One region of the Sphingomonas aerolata genome, then DNA from elsewhere that is predicted to be linked to it. Evidence: riboswitches for the same ligand, from Rfam matches in the RefSeq annotation. Region 1 holds a riboswitch; the other holds the start of a gene.

Region 1 (5,585 bases):
CACGTTGATCGCGTTCAGCCGCAGGTCGGTCCGCTTGCCGTCGAGCATCGACGCCAGATGCACGCCGACCGACAGGTCGAGCGTCGCATAGCCCTTGATGCTCTCGTCATTGACGAAGGTCGCATATTGCCGGCCGACATATTTCACCGCGACACTGCCGAACAGCCGTCCGTCGTCATAGGTCCCGCCGCCACCGACCTGGACGGTCGGGCTGGAGACCGCATGCCGGCCGCGGGTCGGCAGATAATCGTCGCCGACCGGCAGGTCGTCGCTGATCCGCGCGCGCAGATATTCGCCCGAGACATAGACGCTGACACCGCGCGCCGGGCGATAGTCGATCTCCGCATCGATCCCGTAGGAACTCTGCCCCCCGACATTCAGCGTCGAATTGACCAGCGCGCCGCCATTGTTGATGACCGTCGCCAACTGGCGGTTGCGGAAATCATAATGGAACCCCGTCACCGATGCGGACAGCGCTGTACCGATATAGCGATAGCCCAGCTCCTGCGAGACCGCATATTCGTTCTTCAGCGCGGTCGTCCCCGCGCTGACCAGCGCACCGCCCGCATAGCTGTCGTAGAGCGTGAACTCGTTCGGCGTGCGGAAGTTCGTCGTGATGTTGGCGAACAGCTGCTGCCGGTCGTCGATCTCGTAATGCACCGCCGCCCGCGGCAGCGCGGCGAAGCTGTCGAGGCGGACGCGGTCCTGCGGCCCGGGCAGGTAGTTGCGCCCGCTGCGCAGCACGTTGACGCCCTTGAACCCGATATCGACCGCAAGACGCGGGGTCAGCGTGACATGGTCGGCCAGGAACGCCGCCTTGGTCACCGTCACGGTCCGCTGGTTCTCATAGGCGAGCAACCGGCCGTCCGCGGTCCGGATCGCCTTTGCGCGATACCCCCAGCGATCGGCCGGTGCGCCGTCGGCGCCGACCGCGGTGTAGGACTGGACGACGCGGTCGGTGCCGTGATCGAACCACAGCCCCGCGGTCAGCCGGTGGATGCCGCGCTCGATTGTCAGCGTGTTGACCGTGCCCACGCGGCGCTGGTCGCCGGTATAATTGCCCAGCACCGTCGCGACCCCGTCGACCGCACCCGGCAGCGCGATCGGATCGGCGAGCGGCTCGATGCCGAGGAAATTGCCGGTCGTGCCGAGCTGCGTCCCATAGGGCGAATTGCCGTAGCCGAACTGCAGATAGCTGGTGCTGTCGAGCGTTACCCCTGCGCCCAGCGCCAGATGCACCGGCGCCGACGCATAGAGGTTGCGGAACGGCGCGCGGTACAGCCGCCAGTAATTGGTGTTGCCCGCGCTGTACCGCGCATCGAAGTTGAAATCGCGTCCCTGCGCGCGCCATTCGGCGAGCGTCGGGCTGCGATAGGTCGACGAGTTCGCGTCGTTGAACGACAGCGCCAGGCTCGCGCGGTTGCCGTTGCCCCATTCGCCGAGCAGCTTGGCATCGACATGTTGGCGCGTGTCATGGCCGGCACCGCGCCAGTTGTTCGCGCGCGTGTTCGAATAAGAGACGAAGGCCCGCAGCCCCGTCTGGCCGATCCGTCCGCTATCGAGCCGGACGAAGCCGCGCCGCGCCGCATAGGATCCGATCGACAGGTCGACGAGCCCGCGCGGCGCCGCACTCGGATCGTCGAGCCAGAGCGACAGCGACCCGCCCGCACCGCCCAGCGTCGGCGACGCGATATCGACCGCGCCCTGCGCCAGCGCGATCCGCTGGAGATTCTCGGTATCGGCGAACTGCGAGGGATAGGCGTAATAATAGCCAATGTCGTTCTGCGGCGCGCCCTCCATCGTCACGCCGATCTCGTCCTGCCCCAGCCCGCGCAACGTCAGGCTCGAACTGGTCGACAGACCGTAAGGATCACTCGACGCGACGGTCGCGCCGGGCAGGAGGTTGACCAGCTGGAACGCGTTGAGCGTCGGCGCCTGCTTGGTGATGAACGCCGCGGCGATCGCGCTCTCGGACTTGGGCACCGTCTGGTCGGGGAGCAGCCCCTCGGGATCGAGAAGGCCGACCACGCGGATATCGACCGGGTCGGCGCCGTCCCGCGAATCCGCCTGCGTCTGCGCGCTGGCGGGGGCGAAGGCCACCACAGCAGCAAGTGCCACTGCCAGCGCAGTACATGCAACACGGGGCGGCCGGCCCGTCATCAGGTCAAATCGAAGGATCATCACGGTCTTGCGTCCACTCCACACGGAGGGACGACGGACGCGCCGCCAGCCCTCCCTACGCCGGTATCAACCGGATCAGGTTCAGCGGGTCATGGTCTGCAGCCCACCTCTCAGCCGCGCGTCAGCGGCCCCCCGGGGAGCGCGCCGTCTAGGGGGTTCGGTCTTCCGGGGATAGCGTTATTGCCCGTTCGCCCTTCCGCAGCGCCTTCCCGGCACACGCGCGGCAGAATTATATGACAATCCACGCCACCCAGACGCTTGCAGTGGGTGACAGCCGGACCGGTTTGCGCCACACAGGCTTTATGGAGCGTGTGCTGACCGACGTCGTTGCCCTGGAGAATCGGGATCTGGGACGGAACCTTACGCATGGCATGCTCGACCTGCTCGGCAAGGCCATCGTGACCGGCCAATATACGGATCGGCCCTTCCCGACCGAGGCGGAGATCGCGGTGGCGCATGGCGTCAGCCGATCGGTGACCCGCGAGGCGGTCAAGATGCTGACCGCCAAGGGACTGGTTAGCGCGCGCCCGCGACAGGGCACGATCGTCCAGCCAGCGAGCAGCTGGAACCTGTTCGACACCGATGTGCTGCGCTGGCTGCTGGACCGCAAATTCTCGGTCGAGCTGCTCCAGCAGTTCAACCAGCTGCGGATCGGGATCGAACCCGAAGCGGCGGCGCTCGCGGCGCTGTACCACACCGAACAGGACATGGTCGCGATCGAGGCGGGGCTGGCGCGGATGGCCGCGGCTGAGCGCAGCTATGACGATCCACTCGACGCGGACATCGCGTTCCACGTCGCCGTCCTGCGCGCGTCGCGCAACCCCTTCTACGCACAGTTCCAGTCGGTGGTCGAAACCGCGCTTCGCACCTCGATCCGCTTCACCAACCGTATCAAGGGGCGCAGCGCGAACATCGCCGACCATGCCGCGGTCGCCGTCGCGATCGCCGCGCGCGATGCCGATGGTGCGCGCGACGCGATGCGACGCCTGATCGGCGACGTGCTCAGCCTGATCGCCGAGGCCTGACACCCGAATCGTCGCGACCCGGTGTACGATCAAGGGACAGCACCGTGTGACGCCGTCACTCGACCTGATCGCGCTTTTCACTTATCGAGACGCGGTGCCCTTGGGCCCGGTGCCGCGAGTCGAGATTTGACAAGCGCCGGAATAGCTCGAAGGACGAAATGCGACCGCGCATCATGCGGGTAGCAATTGAAAACATGACGGGAAACAATGCGAAGGGCTCGAGACGAGCGAACTGCACGGATCGGCAAGGTCGCGCTCGCGGCGGCCATGACCGGCGGTTTGGTGAGCGGTGCGCAGGCACAGACGGTCAACGTCAACACACCCGTCAGCGTGCCCGTCGCGGGCAATGTCGACCGGTTTCGTGTCGTGCCGGTGATCACCAGCGTCTATGACAGCAACGTGCTGCGTCTCAACGACGCGCGCGGGAGCGGGCCGCGCGACAATATCCGCGTTTCGCCGGCGCTGGCCGTCGACCTGAATCGCATCTTCGGACGCACCCGCGTCACCGCCGGCGGCACGGTCGGCTATGATTTCAACACCCGGTTCAGCGGCCTCGATCGCGAGCGGATCAACCTGACCTCGAGCGTGACGACCCCGGTCGGCGCGCCCTGCAGCGTGACCGGCAGCGCGGCGCTCGAACGCGCGCAGTTCGATCTCGGTGACACCAACACCGTGGTGACCGAGAGCTTCCTGCGCCAGGTCTATGACGTCGGCGCGAGTTGCCGCGCCGCGGCGGGCTTCTTTCCCGCGGTGGGCGTCAACCGCGTGTCGCTCACCAACAGCAGCCGCAAGGTTCTGGACACGAACCAGTCCGCGCTGCGCGCGGGGATCGGCTATGGGCGGCCCAGCCTCGGTACGCTGCAGCTCATTGGCTCGGTTGCCAAGATCGCGCGCCCGGGTATCGAGGATCTGACCGGAATCGACGATTCGACGATGATCACCGACGTCCAGCTGATCTTCGAACGTTCGGTCGCGCCGCGCGTCAGCTTCCGGCTTGGCGGCGGCATCACGCATGCCGACCCCAAGCGCGCGGCCGTGCCGTCCTTCAGCGGCCCGTCGTTCGACGCGCAGGTGACGATACGCCCGGTGCCCCGGTTCACGATCGTCGGCTCCGGCCGCCGTGCGGTGCAGAATCAGAGCTCGTTTGGCGCGACCTATATCATCGCCGACAGCTACAACCTCAACGTGTCCTATCTGCTCTCGGCGCGTAGCACCGCCACGCTGTTCGCCCAGCGCGCGCGACGCGACCCGCGCGGCGAGGATCTGGCGCTCACGCTTCAGCCACCACGCGGCAAGGACAGGCTGAACGTCGTCGGCGGAAGCTATGCATTCGATTTTCACCGGTCGCTACGGCTCAGCCTGAACGTCGCTCACCAGCGCCGCACGGCCGACAATGCGATTTACGATTATACGGCCACATCCGCATCGGCGGGTGTCACGGCCCGTTTCTAAGGGGATGATGATGAAGATCCGCATGGCGCATTCGCTTGTTCTGCCGTTGCTCATGGCCGCTGCGGCCGCCGGGGCGCAGGTACCAACCGCGCCCCCCACGCCTGCGTCGACCGGTGCCGTGCCCAACGACGGGTATCGGCTGGCCCCCAATGACGAGGTCGAGGTGACGATTTTCGGCCAGGGTCCGGGTCAGGTGGTCAAGACGCGCGTCAAAAACGACGGCACGATCACCCTGCCGTTCCTCGGCGCGGTCCAGGTGCGCAACCAGACCGCGCGGGAACTGGCCGCGGACATCGCCGCCCGGCTGCGAAGCGGCGGCTATTTCGTCAAGCCCGTCGTCAATGTCGAGGTCACGCAGTTCGTCAGCAGTTCGGTAACCGTGTTCGGCGAGGTCGGAACTCCCGGCATCTATCCGCTCGATCTGCAGCTGACCGTCGGCATGACGCTCGCCCGCGCGGGCGGCACGCGTGGAACAAGCGCGGACTTTGCAATCCTGAAGCGCGACGGCGACCCGGTCGAACACCGCATCCTCCTTTCGGACCTCAGCGGCGAATGGAGCGCGGCGACGCTGCTCGAGGCGAAGGACACGCTCTTCGTTCCGGTCGCGCCTGTGGTCTATATCTACGGTCAGGTGAATTCGCCCGGATCCTTCCCCTTGAAGACCGGGATGACGGTTCGCCAGGCGCTTGCCCGCGCCGGTGGTCCGACGCTTGCCGGATCGACGCGGAACGTCACGATCTTCCGCGATGGTGAGAAGTTGAAGAAGGTCGATCTCGACGGCGAACTGAAGGCCGAGGACTCGGTCTTCATCAATGAAAAATGGCTCTGAATCAGTGATCGGATTCCGGTGGCCGGGATGTCTCGTTTCATGCGGTGCCCTGCGCGTTCGTCGTCGCCAGGTCCGTTTCGCAACAGCCTGACGTCTGC
Region 2 (5,585 bases), 370 kb from region 1:
GGAAACGGAAAGGGCAAATAGCTGTACGGCTTGCCGTCGGGGCGCTCGCCATAGGTGCTGAACATCGCGGGCTGCCATGCCGAGAACGTCTCGCCGCCCACCGGGCAGGTCATTTCTGCAGGCCCACCGTGAAGCGGTGGCAATTGTCGCGGAGCGGCGGTCGGCACGGGCTGGGCCGATTGCAGCAGCATTGCGAGTAAAATCACTATTGTGGTCCCCGATTATGTCGTGCGGAGGATGCTATGAAAGTCGTGATCCGGCGACAACGACCTTCTGCGGGATGCGCGCGCGGTCATCTTCCCGATCGCGGTGTACGAGCGGCCATCACCCGGCACGCGCAGATGCTTGTGAGCGCGGCATGACGATCACGCTCGTCATCTCCTTGTCTGCGATTGACGTTTTACCGGGTGCGCCCGCCGACCGCGTGTGCTGCAAAGGCGTTCGCTCCAATCTAGGCGCTGCCGTTGCTGTGATAATTCCGCTACGGGTCGTCGCGATTCCGACCCTGGCGGTGCGCTCGGTTTGGCTCTGACGGTCATGACCGTTATGGAGGGGGCCAATCCGATGGGCCGGGAGGTTTTTCCCCGGTTCATGTGGAGGGGAGCATTGGGGACATGGCTGATCACGGCCAGCCACCATCAGCCACATCATGAACGATACAGGTGCAATTATGAGCTCACTTTCCGGTTCTGGGATCGGCTCTGCGGCACCGACCGGGAGCACGGCGATGCAGGCATATCGCATGCCAAGGCTGCCGCGCGTGCTGGCCGCGGCGGCGCTCTGGGCCGTTCTGGCGGCGGCGAGCCCGGTCACGCGGCTTGACGTTGAGGTCGACAATCTTCGCTCGGCCAAGGGGTTGATCCGTATCTGTCTGACCGCCGACCCCGACAATTTCCCCGCCTGTGTCGACGATGCCAAGGCGCTGACCCGGACCCTGCCCGCCGCGGTCCGGACGACGAGCTTTCCGGGCCTGCCGCAGCGCGGCTATGCGCTGGCGATCATCCATGACGAGAACAGCAACTCCAAGCTCGACACGATCGCGGGTATCCCGCGCGAGGGCTATGGCTTCTCGAACAACGCGGCGGTACGCTTCGGACCGCCGCGCTTTTCCGCGGCACGGTTCATGCTCGTCGGTGATGCCGAAATGCAACAGGTCAGGATGCGTTACATCTTCTGACGGATTGCAACGGACCGAATGGGGTTGCCCCGCGTTGCGCGGTGGAACCTTTTTGTCCGGAGCCCGTCCTTGCGCGCATTCTCACTCGTTCTGACTGCCGCAACCGCGGCAGTCGCCCTCGCCACGCCGGCACTTGCGCAGACGGATCCCAATCCGACCCCGCCAATCACCGATCCCGCCGACAACAACCGCATCACACTCGGTCTGGGTGTCGCGTCGCTTCCCGATTACGAGGGTGCGGACAGCAACAGCTTCACCCCCGGCGCGGTCGCGATCGGTACGGTCCGCGGGCATGATTTCTTCACGCGCGGTACGCAGCTCTATGTGAACCTGATCCCCAATACCGGGTCGGTCGGCATCAACTACGAAGTCGGCGTCATCGCCGCCGTCCGCACCGATCGCACGGGCCGGGTCGACAACCGGCAGGTCCGCGCGCTCGGCAAGATCGACACGGCCTATGAAGTCGGCGGCTTTGTCGGCATCGGCAAGACCGGCGTCATCACCAGCGATTACGACACGCTGACCGCGCGCGTCGCCTATATCCACGACGTGTCGGGCACGCACGACAGCTATGTCATCACCCCGCAGGTCAACTACACCACGCCGCTGTCGGTCCGCACCCTGGTCGCCTTCGGCCTATCGGCGGATTATGCGGGCAAGGGCTTTGGCCGGACCTATGCGGCGGTCACGCCGATCGGCACGATCAACAGCGGTCTGCGCACCTATGACATCAACGACAGCGGTTTCCGCCGCGTCAACGTCTCCGCCTTCGCGTTGCAGAGCCTGTCGGGCGATCTGCGCCGTGGGTTCGGCGTCGGCGCGGGCGTGCTCTACGGCCGCATGCTCGGCAAGTACAAGGACAGCCCGATCGTCGCGGACGTCGGCGATGCCGACCAGTGGCTCGGCGCGGTGGGCCTGACCTACACCTTCTGATCGCAACCCGCCGATCGACCCGAAACCCCGTGCGGCCCGACCGCGCGGGGTTTTTCGTTTGCGCCCCCGTCCGTTGCGCCTATGCTCGCCCTACCCCGGGGGAGCGCCGATCCGCGCTTGAGAGGAAGGCAGGAGCCTTCGACCCGCTGAACCTGATCCGGTTGATACCGGCGGAGGGAGGGAGCGGTCGCCACAGAACCGCATGCCTTGCTCCGAGACCTTTAGGAGCAAGCGCATGGCCGATTACGATCCCCGCATCCCGACCGCCGACATCGGCGTCACCACCGGCCCGATCCGCGGCTCGCGGAAGATCCATGTCGCGGTGCCCTCCAGCCCCGACGTCCGCGTCGCGATGCGCGAGATCGTGCTCGACCCCAGCTGTTCCGAGCCGCCCTTGCGCGTCTACGACACCAGCGGTCCGTACACCGACCCGCGCGCCACGATCGACATCAACGCCGGCCTGCCGCAACTCCGCCGCCAGTGGATCGAGGCGCGGGGCGATGTCGAAAGTTACGACGCGCGCGCGGTCCGGCCCGAGGATAATGGCCAGCTCGGCCCCGACCGCTCGGGCGGCGTGCCGCAATTCCCCGGCAGTATCGCACGCCCGTTGCGCGCCAGGGCCGGCGCCAATGTCAGCCAGATGCACTATGCCCGCCGCGGCATCATCACGCCCGAGATGGAATATGTCGCGACCCGCGAGAATCTCGGCCGCGCGATGCTGAAAGAGTATAAGCGCGACGGCGAGAGCTTCGGTGCGTCGATCCCCGACTTCGTCACCCCCGAATTCGTCCGCGACGAGGTCGCGCGCGGCCGCGCGATCATCCCCAACAACGTCAATCACCCCGAATCCGAGCCGATGGCGATCGGCCGCAACTTCCTGGTCAAGATCAACGCCAATATCGGCAATTCCGCGGTCGCGTCGAACGTCGCCGCCGAGGTCGACAAGCTTGTCTGGTCGATCCGCTGGGGCGCGGACACGGTGATGGACCTCAGCACCGGCCGCAACATCCACGACACGCGCGAATGGATCCTGCGCAACAGCCCCGTGCCGATCGGCACCGTGCCGATCTATCAGGCACTCGAGAAGGTCGGCGGCGTCGCCGAGGATCTGACCTGGGAAATCTTCCGCGACACGCTGATCGAACAGGCGGAGCAGGGCGTGGATTACTTCACGATCCACGCGGGCGTGCGCCTCGCCTATATCCCGATGACCGCCAAGCGCGTCACCGGCATCGTCTCGCGCGGTGGCTCGATCATGGCGAAATGGTGCCTCAGCCACCACAAGGAGAGCTTCCTCTACGAGCGCTTCGACGAGATCACCGAGATCATGAAGGCGTATGACATCGCCTATTCGCTCGGCGACGGGCTGCGCCCCGGCAGCATCGCCGACGCGAACGACGAGGCGCAGTTCAGCGAGCTCTACACGCTCGGCGAACTCACCCACCGCGCATGGAAGAGCGATGTCCAGGTGATGATCGAGGGCCCCGGCCATGTGCCGATGCACAAGATCAAGGAAAACATGGAAAAGCAGCTCGAGGTCTGCGGCGAGGCGCCCTTCTACACACTCGGGCCGCTCACCACCGACATCGCGCCGGGTTATGACCATATCACCAGCGGCATCGGCGCGGCGCAGATCGGCTGGTACGGCACCGCCATGCTTTGCTACGTGACGCCCAAGGAGCATCTCGGGCTCCCCGACCGCGACGACGTGAAGGTCGGCGTTGTCACCTACAAGCTCGCCGCGCATGCCGCCGATCTGGCGAAGGGGCATCCCGCCGCGCAGGTGCGCGACGACGCGTTGAGCCGCGCGCGCTTCGAATTCCGCTGGCGCGATCAGTTCAACCTGAGCCTCGACCCCGATACGGCCGAGCAGTATCACGACCAGACGCTCCCCGCAGAAGGCGCCAAGACCGCGCATTTCTGCTCGATGTGCGGTCCCAAATTCTGCTCGATGAAGATCACGCAGGAGGTGAGGGACTTCGCCGCGAAACAGAATGGCCCCGCCGACACGTTCCTCGCAGCCGATGTCGATCAGACCGACGCCAACCGCGCGATCTTCGCCAAGGGCGCGCATGCCGACGCGGAAAAGGGCATGGCGGAAATGAGCGAGAGGTTCCGCGAGAAGGGCAGCGAGATCTACCTCCCCGCGGACGTCTGATCCGCCACACCCCGAACTCCTCCCCCGGCAGGGGGAGGATCAGGGGCGCATCCGTTACCGCTTGCGCACGAACTCCGCGCGCAGCACCAGTCCCTTGATCCCCTCGTAACGGCAGTCGATCTCCTGCGCGTCGCCGGTCAGGCGGATCGCCTTGATCAGCGTGCCGCGCTTGAGCGTCTGGCCCGCGCCCTTGACGGTCAGGTCCTTGATCAGCGTCACCTGGTCGCCGTCCGCTAGCACGTTGCCGACCGAGTCGCGGACCACGACCGCGTCGTCGTCCGCCGCGCGGGTCGTGGATGCGGCGTCGGCGGCGACCCATTCGCCGCTGGCCTCGTCATAGACGTAATCGTCGTCCGCCATCGTCATCGTCCTATTTCGTGCCGGATCACTTGAGCGTCGTCATCTCGACGGGCTTGCCCTTGGTCGTGGGGTTCGACGCGTTCGCCTTGGGCTCCTTCTCGGCCTTGGGCTTGCGGACTTCCTTGTTCGATTTCTTCTGGCTCTTGGCCATGATGCTGCCCTTCCGGCGGGGCGGAGCGCCCCGGGACGGCGACGATACACGCTTGCACTCGCGCATACCCGTAGATTCGGATCGCCAGATCGCCCCGGCAGTGCGGGCATCGCGGGCAACCTCGGCCCGATCGGCGCGTTGGGATGAAAAGAGCATGAGGGGGCTGCGATGCATATCGGATCCGGGGCTGCGCCGATCACCCTGTCGCTGCGTGCGGGGATGGCAATGCTTGCCATGGCCGTGTCAGGCTGCAGTGCGGGCGACGATTCCCAGCAGACCGCTGCGGTTACGAATTTCACACCGCCTGCCACGCGGACGCCGATCCCCGTGGCGGGGCAGGCACAGACCACGCCGCTCACCGCCTATGTCGGCAAATATCCGCATGACGCGGTCGATGGCGTCGATTTCTTCGATCGCACCGAGGTGGCCGGCGGGTTGCTCGCGGTGGTCGACGATGCCCGGCTGCGGTCGCTGATCCGCGGGCGTTCGGGGCCGCAGACGCCGATCTTCCAACGGGGCCGGCGCATCGCCTCCTGGGGCTGCGAAGCGCATAATTGCGGCGATCACAACTGGATGGTCGCGATCGATCCGGCGGGTGGCACGGCGCAGGCCTGTTATCACGATGCCGGTACGATGCGGGACCAGAGCCGCTGGTATGCCGATGGCGCACCGGTCCTGCGCCCCGGCGCCTGTCCTTCGGAGGGTGGAAACGATGCTTGAACACATGCCTGCCTGGCTCGGCCACGCACTTAAAGGATTGCGCGCCGGTGCGGACGCGCTGGTGATCGCCCGGTCCGGTCTCGGGT

Evidence for each region. Region 1 has a riboswitch for thiamine pyrophosphate ahead of NEF64_RS03715 (TonB-dependent receptor). Riboswitches for the same ligand answer to the same signal wherever they lie in the genome.
Region 2: linked by a shared signal. The riboswitch ahead of thiC (phosphomethylpyrimidine synthase ThiC) and the one ahead of NEF64_RS03715 (TonB-dependent receptor) in region 1 are both predicted to bind thiamine pyrophosphate.

The regions. Positions count from the first base shown of each region.
Region 1 covers NZ_CP098762.1:770,670-776,254, reverse strand. Annotated here, with positions in the region: gene NEF64_RS03715 (TonB-dependent receptor) at 1-2,160, opposite strand, end outside; TPP riboswitch at 2,231-2,319, opposite strand; gene NEF64_RS03710 (FadR/GntR family transcriptional regulator) at 2,484-3,206, shown strand; gene NEF64_RS03705 (outer membrane beta-barrel protein) at 3,414-4,658, shown strand; gene NEF64_RS03700 (SLBB domain-containing protein) at 4,669-5,487, shown strand.
Region 2 covers NZ_CP098762.1:402,266-407,850, forward strand. Annotated here, with positions in the region: gene NEF64_RS01890 (hypothetical protein) at 1-206, opposite strand, end outside; gene NEF64_RS19340 (sterol desaturase family protein) at 592-822, shown strand; gene NEF64_RS01900 (DUF2141 domain-containing protein) at 728-1,177, shown strand; gene NEF64_RS01905 (MipA/OmpV family protein) at 1,247-2,110, shown strand; TPP riboswitch at 2,199-2,306, shown strand; gene thiC (phosphomethylpyrimidine synthase ThiC) at 2,346-4,268, shown strand; gene NEF64_RS01915 (alkylphosphonate utilization protein) at 4,323-4,628, opposite strand; gene NEF64_RS19230 (hypothetical protein) at 4,654-4,779, opposite strand; gene NEF64_RS01920 (hypothetical protein) at 4,948-5,499, shown strand; gene NEF64_RS01925 (YbhB/YbcL family Raf kinase inhibitor-like protein) at 5,492-5,585, shown strand, end outside.